DNA from 3 places in the Curtobacterium citri genome. Region 3 is predicted to be linked to each of the others. Evidence: predicted binding sites of a transcription regulator. Region 3 holds the regulator's gene; each other region holds the start of a gene.
The links. Region 3 encodes HspR, which represses chaperone genes until heat shock. Its sites were predicted from a motif close to AAGTTGAGTCNNNNNGACTCAACTT; they were not measured.
Positions count from the first base shown of each region.

Region 1 (5,361 bases), on a different contig from region 3:
CGGTTGCGGTCACCGTGTGGAGTCGTCGCGTGAGACGTCCGCCGCTCGCGGTCCGACCTCGGCGCACGCGCACCGTGCCCGGTTGGCCGCCGTCAGCAGGACGGACGACCGCGGACGGCACGGTGTGTGCGGCCCGTCACAGCGGGGCTGTGCGGGCACGACCGGAGCGGCACCACGTCAGGGGTGCGACGACCTCGGTCGGTCGAGGGAGGACGGCTGGAGCGGGACGTCCCGCGTCAGTGCGAACGGAGCGGGGTGCCGTCGATCGCGCGGACTCCACGGAACGGGTTCATCGCGGTGATCATCATTGTCGGCCCCCTCTCGGTCTCGTACAGCCGGTGATGCTCGTGAACACTATCGGCGTCGGGAATGCGAGCGCAACCCTTTCTTCCCACATTTCTGGAATTGCATCGCAGAACACGCGGACGCAGCACGGCCCCGGTACCGCTGGGGTACCGGGGCCGTGCTGCGCGTGGTTGCGGCTAGACCGTTGCCGGGGCGGATGCGCGGGCCACGAGCCCGCCGTCCTCGACGTCGATCCGGACGGTGTCACCGTCGTGCGCCTGCTCGTCCACCACCAGGGTCGCGATGCGGTCGTCGACCTCGCGCTGGATCAGCCGCCGGAGCGGGCGGGCGCCGTACTCCGGCTCGTAGCCGTGCTCGGCGAGCCAGTCGGTTGCAGCGTCCGACACCGACAGGGTCATGCTCTGCGCGAGGAGCCGGAGCGCGGTGTCCTGCAGCAGCAGGTCGACGATCGACCGGAGCTGTCCGCGCTCGAGCTTGCGGAACAGCACGATGTCGTCGATCCGGTTGATGAACTCCGGCCGCATCGACTCGCGCAGCCGGCCCATGACGCGGGCGCGCAGGTCGTCCTCGGTGTAGCCGCCGTCCGCCGATGCCGAGAACCCGAGGGCCCCGGAGCGGGACGCGAGGAACTCCGACCCGATGTTCGACGTCATGATGACGACCGTGTTGCGGAAGTCGACCGTGCGCCCCTGCCCGTCGGTGAGCCGTCCGTCGTCCAGCACCTGCAGCAGCAGGTTGAAGACGTCGGGGTGGGCCTTCTCGACCTCGTCGAGCAGGATCACCGAGTACGGGTTGCGACGGACGCGCTCCGTGAGCTGCCCGGCCTCGTCGTAGCCGACGTACCCGGGAGGGGCACCGACCAGGCGGGACACGGTGTGCCGTTCGCCGAACTCGCTCATGTCGAAGCGGAGCATGGCGGACTCGTCGCCGAACAGCGACCCGGCGAGGGCCTTCGCGAGCTCGGTCTTGCCGACGCCCGTCGGGCCGAGGAACAGGAAGCTGCCGACCGGGCGACGCGGGTCGCCCATGCCGGTGCGGCTGCGCCGGACCGCGGTCGCGACGGCGCGCACGGCGTCGTCCTGGCCGACGACGCGCTCGTGGAGCTCGTCCTCGAGGGAGGCGAGCCGGGAGCGGTCGCCCTGCGTCAGGCGCGTCGCGGGGATGCCGGTGGCGCGGGACACCACCTCGGCGATGTCGGCCTCCGTGATCGTGCGGTCGGCGGGGGTCGGACGGGAGGCGCTGCTCCCGTCACCCGAGGAGGCTGCGGTGATCCGCGCCTCCAGTCCGTCGATCTCGTCGCGCAGGCGCGACGCCTCCTCGTACCGCTCGTCGGCCACCGCGCGGTCCTTGTCGGCATGCAGCTCGGCGACCTGGTCGCGGAGCGCCTCGGTGTCGACGTCGCCCGACAGGGCGAGACGACGACGGGCGCCCGCCTGGTCGACGAGGTCGATGGCCTTGTCCGGCAGGTGCCGGTCCGTGACGTAGCGGTGCGAGAGCTCGACCGCGGCGCGGAGGGCCTCGGGCGTGTACTCGACGTCGTGGTGCTCGGCGTACCGAGGGGCGAGCCCACCGAGGATCGCGACGGCGTCCTCGACGCTCGGCTCCCCCACCGTGACCGGCTGGAAGCGACGCTCGAGCGCGGCGTCCTTCTCGATGCGCCGGTACTCGTTCAGGGTCGTCGCGCCGACCAGGTGCAGGTCGCCGCGCGCCAGTCGGGGCTTGAGGATGTTGCCGGCGTCCATCGAGCCGCCCTCGCCGCCGCCGCCCGCACCGACGACCGTGTGGAGCTCGTCGACGAACACGATGAGCTCGTCGGCGTGTGCCGCGATCTCGTCCATCGCCTTCGTCAGGCGCTCCTCGAAGTCACCGCGGTAGCGGGTGCCGGCGAGCATGCCGGGCAGGTCGAGAGCGACCACGCGCTTGCCCTGCAGGAGGACGGGCACGTCGCCGTCGGCGATGCGCTGCGCGAGGCCCTCGACGATGGCCGTCTTGCCGACACCGGGCTCACCGATGAGGACGGGGTTGTTCTTCGTGCGACGGAGCAGGATCTCGACCGTCTGCTCGATCTCGTCGGCACGGCCGATCACCGGGTCGATGCGACCGTCGCGGGCGCGCTCGGTGAGATCGGTGCCGAACTGGTCGAGCGTCGGGGTGTCGCTCTCGGTCGTCGTGGTGTCGGGCATCGGGCGCCCCTCTCGTGCTGCTGCCGCGGCCTGCTGGGCGAAGTCCTGCACGGCCTGCGGGGTGACACCGGCGCTCGCGAGCAGCTGCCCGGCGACGGTGTCCTGGTCGGTGACGAGCGCGAAGAAGACGTGCTCGGGGTCGGTGTAGGTGCTGCCGAAGCCCTTGGCGGCCTGGGTCGCCTCGAGCAGGATCCGCTGCGCGGTGCCGGTCAGCGTCGGGCGCCCCTCGACGGGCTCGTCGGTCGGGGCGGGGAGGCGCTCCTCGACCTCGGCGGCGAAGCGCTCGGGGTCGACGCCGGCGTGGCGGAGCACCGCGGCGAAGGGGTCGGCGCCCACGAGCACGTGCAGGACGTGCAGGGCGTCGATCTCGCGCTGCCCCTGCGACGCCGCGTACTCGGCGGTGCGCTGGAGCAGGTCGTGCGTGCGGCGGCTGAGCAGCCGCGTGATGTCGACCGGTCGCCCGAACGGTACGGACCGCTGGGCGCCGGACTGCTGTGCCGCGAGCAGGCGGGCGAGGAACGCGTCGAACGCGTCGCTGCTGCCGGTCGGGCCGAACGTCTCTGGCAACGGGACCTCCTGGGGAACTTGAGTGCCTTCGACTCAATGCAACGCAGGAGGCGCCGGGTCATTCCCGGGAGGTGGAAGAAGTTGCGTCGGCTCGACTCAGGTCCGCGCCGGGGTCCTGTTCAGGTCCGCGCGATGGCCGCGGTCGAGGCGTCGGTGACGCGGACGAGGTCGGTCGGAGCGACCTCGATGTCGAACCCGCGACGGCCTCCGGAGACGAAGATGCTCGGGTAGGTCAGCGCCGACTCGTCGACGACCGTGCGGAGCGGCGTCTTCTGCCCGACCGGACTGATCCCGCCGACGACGTACCCGGTCCGCTTCTCGGCGAGGGCCGGCTGCGCCAGCGTCGCCTTCTTGCCGCCCAGGGCTGCGGCGATCGCCTTGAGGTCGAGTCGGTTCGCGACGGGGACGACCGCGACCGCGAGCTGCCCGTCGACCGAGACCACCAGGGTCTTGAAGACCTGCTCCTCGCGGAGGCCGAGCGCCGCGGCTGCTTCCTCGCCGAAGTTCGTCGCCGTCTCGTGGTGCTCGTAGACGTGCGGCGTGAACGGGATCCCCGCCCGCTCGAGGGCGAGGGTCGCTGGGGTGCTCGGCGATCCTGCGGTCATGCCTGTGATCCTGCCCGTCCACACCCGACGGTCCGCCGCGGCACGCGGGCGTTACGCTGAACCGACCATGACCGTCATCGAGCTCCTGCTGCGTGCCGTCGCCGCGCTCCAGCTCGGTGACGCCTCGGTGGCCTCCCCCGCGCCGCTGCTCGCCGTCGCCGCCCTCGGCCTGGCGGCGGTGGCCGCGACGGTCTTCGTCGTCCGCGTGCTCGCCACGGTGCTCGGGCTCGACGTCGACCCGACCGCCGACGGCCGGACGAGGGAGGCCGTCGAACGGCCGACGCGGATCGGGTGGCGGCACCCGGACGCCGATGGTCACGTGCGGTCGCGAGCGCCGGGCGCGGTGACGCCGGCCTGACCACCCGCGGGTGGTCGGGTCACGCGACCGCGTACCCCTCCACCGAACGGATCGTCATGGACGTCACCACCCTGCCCGTCGTCGGGAGCCTGCTGCACGCCGGCGCCGACCTGCTCACCGCCCTCACCGACGGGCTCGCGCCCGTCGCGGGGGCCGCCGCGGCCGCACTCGCGATCGTCCTCGTCACGCTCGCCGTCCGCACGGCGCTCGTCCCGCTCGCCGTGCTGCAGGTGCGGGCCGAACGGGACCGCCGTCGCCTGGCGCCGCAGATCGCAGCACTCCGCCGTCGGTACGGCAGCGACACGCGTCGGCTCCAGGAGGCGCTGCAGCGGCTGTACACGGCGGAGCACGTCTCGCCGCTCGCCGGCTGCCTGCCGGTGCTCGCGCAGGCTCCGGTCCTGTCGCTCGTGTACACGCTCTTCACCCACGCGTCCGTCGCGGGCGCCGCGAACGCCCTGCTCGACTCCACCCTCGTCGACATCCCGCTCGGACACACGCTCCTCGCGGTGCTGGCAGGACCGCTCTGGACGCACGCCTGGATCGTGCTCGTGCTGCTCGGCGTGCTCGCCGTCACGGTCGAGCTGTCGCGGCGTGCCGGTTCCCGCTGGAACCCCGTCGACGCACCGGTTCCCGGAACGCCCGGCGGCGGGACCGGGGCGGCCGTGGCCCGGTGGGTGCCGTTCGTCTCCGTCGCCTTCGCCGCGGTGGTCCCGCTCGCCGCGACGCTGTACGTCGTCACGAGTGCGGTGTGGACGCTCGGCGAGCGGGCCGTGCTGCGGCGACTGGTGCGCTGAGCTCGGTCGGTGCCGCCAGGGTGCCTAGCCGCCCTGGCCCTCCTGCTGCGGGCCCTGGTCGACCGGGTCGTACTCCGACCCGCGGCCCTGCTCCTCGTCGGGCGTCGGCACGTGGCGCTCGGTGCCGCTCCCCCCGGGGCTCGTCGCGACGTAGTCGGCCTCGCCGGACTGGGTGTCGTGACTGAGCGCCTCGAGGGTCTCCGGGTCGGCGTCGTGCCGGACGGCGTCGTGTCGTTCCTCGCCGGGCCGTTCGTCGTGTGGCGCGCCGTGCCGGTCCGTCGTGGGCGGGGTCGTCGGCACGTCGGTGGCGGACGCGGGGTCACGGTCGGGGCTCATGGCTCCCGTCTACCCCCTCGAACTGGGCGGGTACGCGGACCGGCCGGCCCCCGCACCGGGGCGGACGGCGCTGCGCCTCGGTGGGAACATGGGCGACGTCCGGTGCGTCCGGACCGGGAGTGCGCATGGCAGACGACGACGTCACCGCGGAACGGGCACGACTCGAGGCGCTCGCGTGGGGTGCCGGGTCGTCGGCCGAGGCCGCCGCTCGG
Region 1 is NZ_JAUCML010000006.1:29,477-34,837, forward strand. Features, by position in the region: gene QUG92_RS10420 (ATP-dependent Clp protease ATP-binding subunit) at 483-3,056, opposite strand; gene ybaK (Cys-tRNA(Pro) deacylase) at 3,176-3,661, opposite strand; gene QUG92_RS10430 (DUF6412 domain-containing protein) at 3,729-4,019, shown strand; gene QUG92_RS10435 (YidC/Oxa1 family membrane protein insertase) at 4,076-4,813, shown strand; gene QUG92_RS10440 (hypothetical protein) at 4,838-5,149, opposite strand; gene QUG92_RS10445 (hypothetical protein) at 5,275-5,361, shown strand, end outside.
Region 1: a site for HspR is predicted at 3,072-3,096, ahead of QUG92_RS10420 (ATP-dependent Clp protease ATP-binding subunit). Genes of this name have one in related genera too.

Region 2 (5,361 bases), on a different contig from region 3:
CACGCGGTGCGCGATCGACACGGACTCGCCGCTCACCGCGGACCGCGGTGAGGCGAGGAACGCGACCAGGTCCGCGATCTGCTGCGGGCTGGACTCCCCACCGGCGCCCCGCTGCACCTCGGCGGCCGGCTCGTCCGTCACGGAGCCGGGGTTCACGACGTTGACGGCGACGCCCGTGCCGGCCACCTGGTCGGCGAGGTTCTTCGCGATGATGCTCGTCGCCGCGTTCCGGAGCGACGTCGTGACGTTCCCGGCCAGGTAGGCGTTCTGCCCGCTGATCACCACCACGCGCCCGGACCCGGCCGCGCGCTGGTGCGGCAGCACCGCGTTCGCGACCCGCAGGAAGCCGAGGGCCTTGCCGTCGATCGCCGCCGCGACCTGCTCCGGGTCCGACGCGCGCTCGGGGTCGAGGGTGCCGGCCGCCGGCGCCGCGGTCACGACGAGGACGTCGATGCGGCCGTGCTGCTCGAACACCCGGGAGACGGCCGCGTCGACCGACTCCTGCGAGGCGGTGTCCATCGCGACGGCGTCGTCGCCGTCCGCGCTCCGCGAGGCGACCACCACCCGCGCGCCCTCCCGACGGAGGGTCTCGGCGACGGCGGCGCCGATGTACCCCCGTCCGCCGACGACGAGGGCGACACGGTCACGCAGTTCGAGGTCCATGCCGCACACCGTAGGCCGATCCGGCAGCGGCGGTCCGCGCGATCCGGCCATCGATCCCGCGCCATCCGTCCAGCCCGGACGGGCACCCAGACGGCCGCGCGGACCGTTGGCACCGACGACCCGACCGCCAGCGAAGCAGGAGAACGCGATGTACTTCCACAAGCAGGAACTCCAGTTCAAGTCGACCCCGGACAAGCCGGACGCCGTGTACGCACGCAAGCTGCAGGAGGTGCTCGGCGGTCAGTACGGCGAGATCTCCGTCGCGATGCAGTACCAGTTCCAGGCGTGGAACATGCACATGCCCGGCAAGTACCGCGACATGGTCTTCGGCATCGGTGCCGAGGAGATGGGCCACGTCGAGATGCTCGCGACGATGATCGCGCAGCTGCTCGAGAAGAGCCCCCTCGGCATCACGGAGGACGCCGTGCAGGACGACCCCACGGTCGCCGCGGTCGTCGGGGGCACCGACATCCAGCAGGGCATCGTCGCCGGCGCGGGCGCGCGCCCCGTCGACAGCAACGGCAACCCCTGGCAGGGCAGCTACATCACCGCGAGCGGCAACCTGCTCGCCGACTTCACGGCGAACGCCAACGCCGAGATGCAGGGCCGGGTCCAGGTCGCCCGGCTGTACCACATGACCGACGACCACGGCGTGCGGGACCTGCTCTCGTTCCTCCTGGCCCGCGACACGATGCACCAGAACATGTGGGCCACGGCCGCCGCCGAGCTGCGCGAGAAGGGGATCGAGGACTTCCCCGTCCCGAACAAGTTCCCGCAGGCGAAGGAGCACACGGAGTTCAGCTACCAGTACCTGAACTTCTCGGACGGGAAGCAGGCCGGTGACGGCCCGTGGGCGAGCGGTCCGTCGTTCGACGGCAAGGGCGAGTACTCGTACCACGACGGCCCCACCTCGTCGGTGCCGATGCCGCCGCCCACGCACCCGGACGTGCGGTTCTACGGCACGACCGAGCTGCCGAACGTGGTCGAGAAGACAGCCGGCCTGGTGCAGGACAAGCTGAACAAGGAGTGACGGTCACCCGGGTCGCCCGACGGGATCGTCCGGCGCGACCCGACGGCGGACGGGAGGCCCGGTGCGAGCGTGCACCGGGCCTCCCGTCCGTCAGGTGGTCACTGCTCCGCGCCCACGGTCGCCAGGGCGGCCGTGTCGTCGTCCGCAACCGGTCGCGGCGGCTCGAAGATGCCGGACCACATCCGCGTCGCGCTCCACAGAACGATGAGCGCGACCGTCCCGGCGGCCGCCGCGAGCCACGGCACGACCGGGATCTCCGACCAGGCGTCCGGCGCGACGAGCCAGGTGAGGAAGCTGCCCGTCGTGCTGCCGGCCGCGCCGAGGAGGACCGCGGTCCGGCGGTCGAGGCTCGTCACGACGAGGGCCGCCGTGACGACCGCGACGGCGAGGAGCGCGTTGATGAACGTCGTCACCGCGCCCCCGCCTACTGCTCGGCGGTGCCGACCGCGAGCTGCTGGGCGCCGCCACCGGTGGTGACGTCGATCCGGCGGGGCTTCGCCGACTCCTTGACCGGGATCGTCACGCTCAGCACGCCGTTGTCGTACGCGGCGGTGACGCGTGCGGTGTCGAGGTGGTCGCCGAGCGTCAGCTGCCGGACGAACGTGCCGGGCTGGCGTTCGCGGGTGAGCCACTGCGAGCCCTCCGGAGCACCGAGGGTGCGCTCCGCCCGGATGGTGAGCACGGAACCGTCGACGTCCACGTCGACCGAGCCCGGGTCGATGCCCGGCAGGTCGACGTCGAGGACGTAGTGGTCACCCGTGCGGTACAGGTCCATCGGCATCGAGCGCGGAGCACCGGCTCCGGCCCCGAGCAGGGAGCCGGCGAGTCGGTCGAGCTCGCGGAACGGGTCGAACTGCATCGTCATCGAGATCAACTCCTTCGTGTCCTGGTTGAGTCCCCTCGACTCAACTGCGATCTGTTGTAGCACTCTCGCCTCAGGAGTGCCGAGAGACCGCTCGGAAGCAACTGGGAGTCAGGATGCGGGCGGCGGGGTGATCTCGCGGTGCAGGCGCTCGAGGGCGGGGAGGGCGGCGGCCAGCGCGGCGCGGTCGTCCGCGGACAGGCGACCCAGGGCGTCCACGAGGACGGTGGTCGCGGCCTCGTCGTAGGTGCGGAGTCGCTCGGTCGCGAGCGGGGTCAGGTGCACGGTGGCCCGCCGTCCGTCGCCGCCGACGAGCCGCCGTTCGACGAGGCCCGCCTGCTCCATCGACGACACGAGGTTGCTGACGGTCGAGCGCGCCAGGCCGAGGCGGGACGCCAGTGCCGACGGTGCGGAGCCGGCCTCGTCGGCCCCGAGCGCCCGCATGACCTCGACCTGGGCGTCCGGGATGTCGGGCAGGCCGGCGGCGACGCGCGAGGTCCGCAGGAGCGTCCGGCGGAACGGACCGATCCGGTCGCTCAGGCGCCGTGCGACCCGTGCCGTCTCATCCCCGGTACCCCGCATGCTCGGCAGACTACCAGGCAGTTTTGTTTGCAACAAAACCACTTCGGGTGCACGCTGGGGACATGGACACCACCACCTCCGTCGAACACCCCGAACCGCCCCAGGACCTGACCGGCATCGTCGGCCACCGCTTCGTCTACACGTACGCCAACGGCTGGCAGTACGAGATGTACGTCAAGAACGCCACGACCATCGACTACCGCATCCACACCGGCCACGTCGGCGGTCGCTGGGTCAAGGACCAGACGGTCGACCTCGTCGCGCTGGCGCCCGGCGTCTACAAGGTCTCCTGGAACGAGCCGACCGGCACCAGCGTCGTCGTGAACGTCCTGCCCGAGCAGCGCGTCCTGCACGGCACCATCTTCTTCCCGCGCTGGATCGAGCTCGACGGGCAGAAGACCGTGCTCTTCCAGAACGACCACCTCGACGAGATGCAGCGGTTCCGCGACGAGGGACCGACCTACCCGATCTACGTGGTCCCCGAGTTCGCGCACATCACGCTGTTCGAGCACGTCGGCGAGGACGACGAGTCCGTGGTCGACACCGCGCCCGGCGACCTGCCGGCCGGGTGGGCGGACCGGACGAACTGATGGGTGGCGTGCCCCTGCGCGGGGTCGACCCCCGGACCACCGCGACGACCCTCGAGCACCGCGGGTCGACGATCCGCGGGTGGCAGTGGGAACCGCGGGACGGCGCCGCACGGGACGCCCCCGTCGTGCTGCTCGTCCACGGCTTCAGCGACAGCGCCCTCGGCGGTCACCAGTTGTTCGTGCAGACCGCACGGCACCTGGTCGCCCGGGGCGCGGTGGTCCGCAGCCACGACCGGCTCGGACAGGGCGCGAGCGACGGCGAGTTCGCCGACATCACCATCCGTGACGAGGTCGAGCAGGTCGTCGCGATGATCCGCGCCGCCGACCGGGGGCAGGGCGTGCACGTCGTCGCGCACAGCCTCGGCGCGGTGGAGTCGGCGCTCGCCGCGGCCCGGGTGCCGGACGCGGTCCGCAGCCTGACGCTGTGGTCGCCGGCGGGCGTCGTCGTCGACGACATCACCGAGCACGACGCGATCCAGGGCCAGCCCCTCGCCCCGGCGCGGGAGCAGGGGTGGTTCGACTTCGGTGGGATGGTGCTCGGCACGGCGTTCATCGCCGACGTCGAGGACGGTCTCGACGTGTACGCGCCCGTCGCCGACTACACCGGCCCGGCGGACGTCGTGCACGGCACCGAGGACGCGATCGTGCCGGTGTCGTACGGGCGCCGCTACGCCGAGCTCCTGCCGGGCGCCGTCCTGACGGTCGTCGAGGGGGCGGACCACGGGTGGTCGTCGGTGCCGTTCCGGCAGCGGCTGCTCGAGGTGCTCGACGCGCGGCTCGGCCTGGCCTGACGCGACCCTTCCGCCCCCGCTTCCGGAAGAGGCGGGGGCGCGGGCGGGGGTCAGCTCACCTGGCCGGAACGGGCGCCGGACCACAGGTCGACGTCGAGGACGCCGACCGAGTGCTCGTCGATCCGGCGGAGCTCGTCGTCGGTGAACGACAGGTTCCCGAGCGCCGCGACGTTCTGCTCGAGCTGCTCGACGCGCGACGCACCGATCACGAGCGAGGTCACCCGCTCGTCGCGGAGCGCCCACGCGAGCGCGAGCTGCGCCAGGCTCTGCCCGCGCTCGGACGCGATGTCGTTCAACGCCCGGAGGTGCTCGACGACCTCGTCCGTCAGGGTGCCGGCGTCGAGGGACTTGCCCGCCGCCGCGCGCGAGTCCGAGGGCACCCCGTCGAGGTACCGCCCCGTGAGCAGGCCCTGCGCGAGGGCGGTGAAGCCGATCACACCGAAGCCCAGGTCGCCGGCGGCGTCGAGGAGCCCCTCGGTCTCGATCCAGCGGTTGAGCATCGAGTACGAGGGCTGGTGGATGAGCAGCGGGGTCCCGAGGTCGCGGAGGATCGCGGCGGCCTGCCGGGAGCGCTCGGCGTCGTAGGACGAGATGCCGACGTACAGCGCCTTGCCCTGCTGCACGGCGGTGTGCAGCGCGCCCATCGTCTCCTCGAGCGGCGTCGAGGCGTCGAGGCGGTGCGAGTAGAAGACGTCGACGTAGTCGAGGCCCGTGCGCTGCAGGGACTGGTCGAGCGACGCGAGCACGTACTTCCGCGAGCCGCCGCCCTGACCGTACGGGCCGGGCCACATGTCCCACCCGGCCTTGGTCGACACCACCATCTCGTCGCGGTACGGCCGGAAG
Region 2 is NZ_JAUCML010000003.1:433,533-438,893, forward strand. Features, by position in the region: gene QUG92_RS06990 (SDR family NAD(P)-dependent oxidoreductase) at 1-663, opposite strand, end outside; gene QUG92_RS06995 (manganese catalase) at 812-1,693, shown strand; gene QUG92_RS07000 (hypothetical protein) at 1,792-2,106, opposite strand; gene QUG92_RS07005 (Hsp20/alpha crystallin family protein) at 2,118-2,558, opposite strand; gene QUG92_RS07010 (MarR family winged helix-turn-helix transcriptional regulator) at 2,667-3,137, opposite strand; gene QUG92_RS07015 (phenolic acid decarboxylase) at 3,200-3,727, shown strand; gene QUG92_RS07020 (alpha/beta hydrolase) at 3,727-4,518, shown strand; gene mgrA (L-glyceraldehyde 3-phosphate reductase) at 4,569-5,361, opposite strand, start outside.
Region 2: a site for HspR is predicted at 2,581-2,605, ahead of QUG92_RS07005 (Hsp20/alpha crystallin family protein). Genes of this name have one in related genera too.

Region 3 (5,361 bases):
ATGGCACCGCCCCAGGGTACCCAGCCCCACCCGCACGCCCGCGCGCCGGCGGGAACCAGCGGTATATCACCGGGGTCACTGGTATCCCAGCGTCGTACGCTCGGAGGAGACCGCCGGACGGACGACCAGCGGCACGACGAGCGAGAGGGGCCGATGTTCGCTTCGCCAGACGCCGTCCTCCGTCCCCGCCTGCGGGACCAGGCACGGGAACGACTGCGTACCGAGATCATGAGCGGCGTCCTCGCCCCGGGCACCCTGCTCGACGACGAGCAGCTCGCCCTGCGGCTCCGCTGCTCCCGGACGCCCGTCCGCGAAGCCCTGTCGGACCTCGGGCACCTCGGACTCGTCGAGTTCCGGCCGAACCGCTACACCCGCGTCACGGTGCCCCGTCGCGACGAGCTCGTGCCGACCCTGCAGGCGCTGGGTCTGCTCTTCGGCGGCGTCGTGCGGACCACCATCGGCGACATGGAGGACCGTGACCGTGCAGCGCTCTTCCGCCGCGTCGGCCTCGTGCTCGACTGCATGGCGATGCCCACGTGGCAGTGGGGCGCCGACGCGATCACCCCGGTCTACCGGACGTTCATCACCGCGTGCGACAACCCGCTGCTGGCGTCGACCCTGAGCGGCGCCCTCGACGGCCTGACGTACCGCCTCCGGCACGACGACATCCGTGCCGCGCTGCCGTGGGAGCACATCCGCAACGGGCTCGTGGCACTCCGTGTCGCGATCGACTGCCGCGACGGGCGACTAGCGGAACGGGCGACCTGGACGGTGCACCTGCTGCAGGACCCCGACCGCGGACGGGCCTGACGTGTGCAGCACCTGCCTCCGAGCCGTGATCGCCGACGTGCGGTCCCGCCGGACGGCGCGTTGCCTGCCCGAGGACGAACGACCGGCACCGCGCCGGTGCCCGGTGGTCGACGCCACCCTGGACGACGTCCGTTCGGACCCGGAGCCCTGACGCTCGCCCTCCCCTGGCCCGCGGTGGGCGCCGGACGAGGACGGGCCCGGGAACGCACCGCTCGGTGCGCTCCCGGGCCCGTGCCGACGGTCGGGTCCTCGATCAGGACGCCGGCACGACGAGCACCCGGTCGGTCGTCGTGTTCGCGCCCTTCGAGAGCGCGGTGGCGACGAGCCGGTGCTCCTCGATGGTGAGCGGTGTCGTCGTGATCGCCCACCTGCCGTCCGCGTCGGCGGTCACCGTCCCGTACCGGTCTGCGTCGCCGCCCTCACCGAGGCTGACCCGCGCACCGGGCTCCGCCGTGCCGCTGACCCGGACCGTGTCCCAGACCGGGGTGATCTGGAACCCGTCGGCGGGCGAGTAGATGCGCACGCCGTTGCCGTAGTCCACCGGGACCTCCACCGAACCGGTCGGCTGTCCCGAGGTCGTCTGCGTGACCGTCAGGGTCTTCGCTCCCGAGGCGTCCGGCGCCGGGATCGTCACCGACCACGTGCCGTCGGACGCCACCGTCACCGGCTGGGGTACGAACCACGCTCCGCCGATCGAGACGGTGGATCCCGCCTGCCCCGTCCCCGAGAGCGTCGCACGCTGGGTGACGTCCTCCGAGAAGCGCACGGCGGCGGTGAACGGCCTGCCGACGACGGTCGTCGTGGTGCGCGCCGTCGTGTCGAAGGTCGCGTTCGTGAAGCCCCCGGCGAGCGTGCCGGTCATCGCACCCGAGGTGGTGGCGACGTCCGCCGGCGTCTCGACACGGAAGGTGAAGCGGAACTGCTGACCCGCGGCCACGTCCCAGTTGCGGTTCCCCAGCTGGTACTCGTACCGGGTCCCGTCGGTGGAGCGCTCGCCGCCGACGATCGAGTTGCCGCCGAAGGTCCGCCAGGTGTCGCCGTCGAGGTACTCACCGCGCTGCTGGTCCTGTCCGGGAGCGAACGTCGCCCCCGCCGGCGCCTGGAGCGTCAACCGACCGTTCGGCGTCGTGAACGCGGACTTCGCGGTGTAGGTCACGGACACGTCGGAGGTCCCACCCCGCGTGAGCTCGGCCGTACCCGGCTCCCCGACGATCTGGTCCGTCTTGACCGGGTCGACGATCGTCACCGACGCGCTCTGCTCGTCCACGAACTGGCCACCGACGTACTGCTGGATCGTCCGCGTGTTCGACCCGAGCGAGAGCCCCCCGATCGTCGCCGACCAGAGCCCCTTCGCGTCCGCCGTGGCCAGCTCGCCGCCGCCCTGCAGCCGGATCGAGGCGTGCTTCGTCGCCTGACCGGCGACGGTCATGGTGCGGGCCGCGTCGTCCTTGCCCGTGGAGTTGATTCGCAGTGGAGCGGTCTCGTACGGCCTGGTCACGTTGCCGAGCCGGACACCCTTGTTCGAGTTCCAGTACCACCACAAGCCGTCGTACACCGAGCTGTACACGGTCCCGGCATCCCGGGTCTGGCCCTCCGCCCACGACGCCGGCCACGGGACGAAGTAGCCGCCCGTCGTGTCGACCCGGTCCGCGATGCGCTCGCCGTCACGGTCGATCAGGCTCTTGACGTTCCAGCACGCCCCGGTGCACTGCGGCTTGGCGAAGACGTAGTAGCCCGAGGCCGCTGACCGGACGCTCACGCCGGACGGTGTCTGTGCGAAGGCGAACTCGCGCGGCTGCACGTGGTGGTCCGGAGACGTCCGTGCGCCGGTCGCGGCGTCGAACAGCTGCTCGGACGACGCCTCGGGCACCGCAGAAGCGCCCGTGGCAGGGCTGACGAGTACGAGGGCGAGCGCGGCGCAGGTGATCGCGGCCAGACGCCGCAGGGACGGTGTTCGCAAGGGTCCTCCTGGTGGTCGGTGGGGTCCGGAACGGACGCCTCCACTGAACCAGAAGGTGGAATACGGTGTTTCAGTGCTGCGGTCGGTAGAGCACCACCGCGGTGTTCCGCTGGGGGCGCATACCCGCCCGCAACGGCACGGCGCCGCCGGTCGTCGTCGCCGCGAAGACGCGAGCGCCCGGGCGCGCGATGAGCTGGTCGGCCAACGCCCGCTCGAGTTCGCGCACACGATCACGCAGCAGCTGGTTCTCGTTCTCGAGGTCGAGCACCCGCCGGATCCCCTCCAACGACACGCCCTCGGAACCGAGCCGCGCGATCTCGCGCAGCTGCGCGACGTCGCGCATCGAGTACCGGCGGGAGCCGCCGCGCGTGCGGCCCGGAACGACCAGGCCGAGCCGGTCGTACTGCCGCAGCGTCTGCGGGTGCATCTCCGCGAGCTCCGCCGCAACCGCGATCGCGAAGACGGGCGAGTTCTCGTCCATGTCGGTCATGGTTCGTTCCTTTCCGTCGTCCGCGTGGTGCAGGACCAGCCTGGAGGCTCGGCGAGCGCCCGTCAGGAAGCCGCGCCGAGCCTCCAGGCTGGCTCATGCGAGCAGCGCTAGCTGCGCGCCTTCGCGAGGAGGTCCTCGCGGGGGTCCTCGTCGGGCAGTACGGCGCGGAGGGCCTCGACGGCCTCGCGCTGCTTGTCCGACAGGTGCGACGGCACCGCGACCTGCACGGTCGCGAGGAGGTCGCCGGTGCCGCTCTTCGTCGTGACCCCGCGTCCCTTGACGCGCAGGACGCGACCGGACGGTGTGCCGGGGGCGACCTTCAGCTTGACGGGCTCGCCGCCGAGCGTCGGCACCTGGATCGTCGCGCCGAGGGCGGCCTCGGCGAACGTCACGGGGACGTCCACCCGCAGGTGCTGCCCGTCGCGCTCGAACACCGGGTGCCTCCGGACGGCGACACTGACGACCAGGTCGCCGGCCTCTCCCCCGTCCGGGCTCGGCTCGCCGCGCCCGCGCAGGCGGATCTTCTGCCCGTCGGCGACGCCCGCGGGGATGCGGACGTTCACCGGCCGGCCGTTGCCCTGCGAGAGCTTCACGGTGTCACCGGTGATCGCGGTGGTGAAGTCGAGCGTCGTCGACGCCGTGACGTCGCGGCCCTTGGTCGGACCACCGAAGCCGCGGAAGCCGCCGGAGTTCTGCCCGAAGCCGCCGCCACCGAACATGCCGCCGAGGATGTCCTCGAAGCCGCCGGCACCGCCGCCGCCCTGGCCGAAGCGGACGCGCTGCCCGCCACCGCCCTGCTGCCCGAACATGCCACCGAAGACGTCCTCGAAGCCGCCCTGGGCGCCCGGGCCGCCCGCGGTGAAGCGGGCGCCCGAGCCCATGGCGCGGACCTGGTCGTACTCGGTGCGCTGCTCCTTGTCGGAGAGCACCGAGTAGGCCTCGCTGATCTCCTTGAAGCGGGACTCGGCCGCAGCGTCACCCGGGTTGGAGTCCGGGTGGTACTGCCGGGCGAGCTTCCGGTAGGTCTTCTTCAGCTCAGCGTCGCTCGCCGTCTTGTCGACGCCGAGGACCTTGTAGAAGTCCTTGTCGAACCAGTCCTGACTGGCCATGAATCCCTACCTCCTCCCGGGCGTCAGGCCGGGACCGCGACGGCGACCTTGGCCGCACGGAGCACGCGGTCGCCGAGCTTGTAGCCCGGCTCCACGACGTCCGCGACGGTCTGGTCGGTCGCACCCGGCGTGGGCAGCTGCACGATCGCCTCGTGCACGTTCGGGTCGAAGGGCTCGCCCTTCTCGCCGATCTGCACCAGCTTGAACTTCTCGAAGCCGCCGCGGATCTTCTGCCCGATGACCTGCATGGGGCCCTCCGTCAGGTCCCCGTGCGCCTCGGCGCGGGTGAGGTCGTCGAGGGCCGGCAGCAGGGCGCGGACGACCTCGGCGATGACGGCGTCGCGGTTCGCCTCGCGGTCGCGCTCGACGCGCTTCCGGAAGTTCACGAGCTCCGCCTGCGCCCGGAGCATGTCCGTGCGCATGTCGGCGACGAGGTCGCGGTCGGACTGCGAGAGCTTGTCCTCTTCCATGCCACGTGCTGCGTCGTCGAGCAGGGCCTGGTCCTCCGGCGACAGGTCGTTGTCCGGCCCCCCGGCGGCGGGGGCGTCCGTCGGCACTTCGACGTCCGGCCCCTCCGCCTCGACGAGGTCCTCGGGCTCCTGCGCGTTGGTGGCGTCGCCCTCGACGTGTGGCTCGCCGTCCTCGGGCACGTTGTCCTTGGGATCCGTCATCGTTACTTCTTGTCCTTGTCGTCCTCGTCGTCCACGACCTCGGCGTCGACGATGTCCTCGTCGTCCGCCTGCTGCTGGCCCTGGTCGCCGGCCGGCTGCTCGCCACCGGCCGCGGCACCCGCGTCCTGCTGGCTGTAGATGGCCTGGCCGAGCTTGCCCTGCGACTCGTTGAGCTTGTCGAAGGCGCTCTTCACGGCCTCGTCGTCGTCACCCGCGAGCGCGGACTTGAGGGCGTCGACGTCGCCCTGCACCTCGGACTTGACGTCCGCGGGGAGCTTGTCGTCGTTCTCCTTGATGAGCTTCTCGATCGAGTAGACGAGC
Region 3 is NZ_JAUCML010000007.1:62,806-68,166, forward strand. Features, by position in the region: gene QUG92_RS11590 (class I SAM-dependent methyltransferase) at 1-7, opposite strand, end outside; gene QUG92_RS11595 (GntR family transcriptional regulator) at 154-810, shown strand; gene QUG92_RS11600 (Ig-like domain-containing protein) at 1,064-2,770, opposite strand; gene QUG92_RS11605 (heat shock protein transcriptional repressor HspR) at 2,841-3,251, opposite strand; gene QUG92_RS11610 (DnaJ C-terminal domain-containing protein) at 3,368-4,369, opposite strand; gene QUG92_RS11615 (nucleotide exchange factor GrpE) at 4,393-5,040, opposite strand; gene dnaK (molecular chaperone DnaK) at 5,043-5,361, opposite strand, start outside.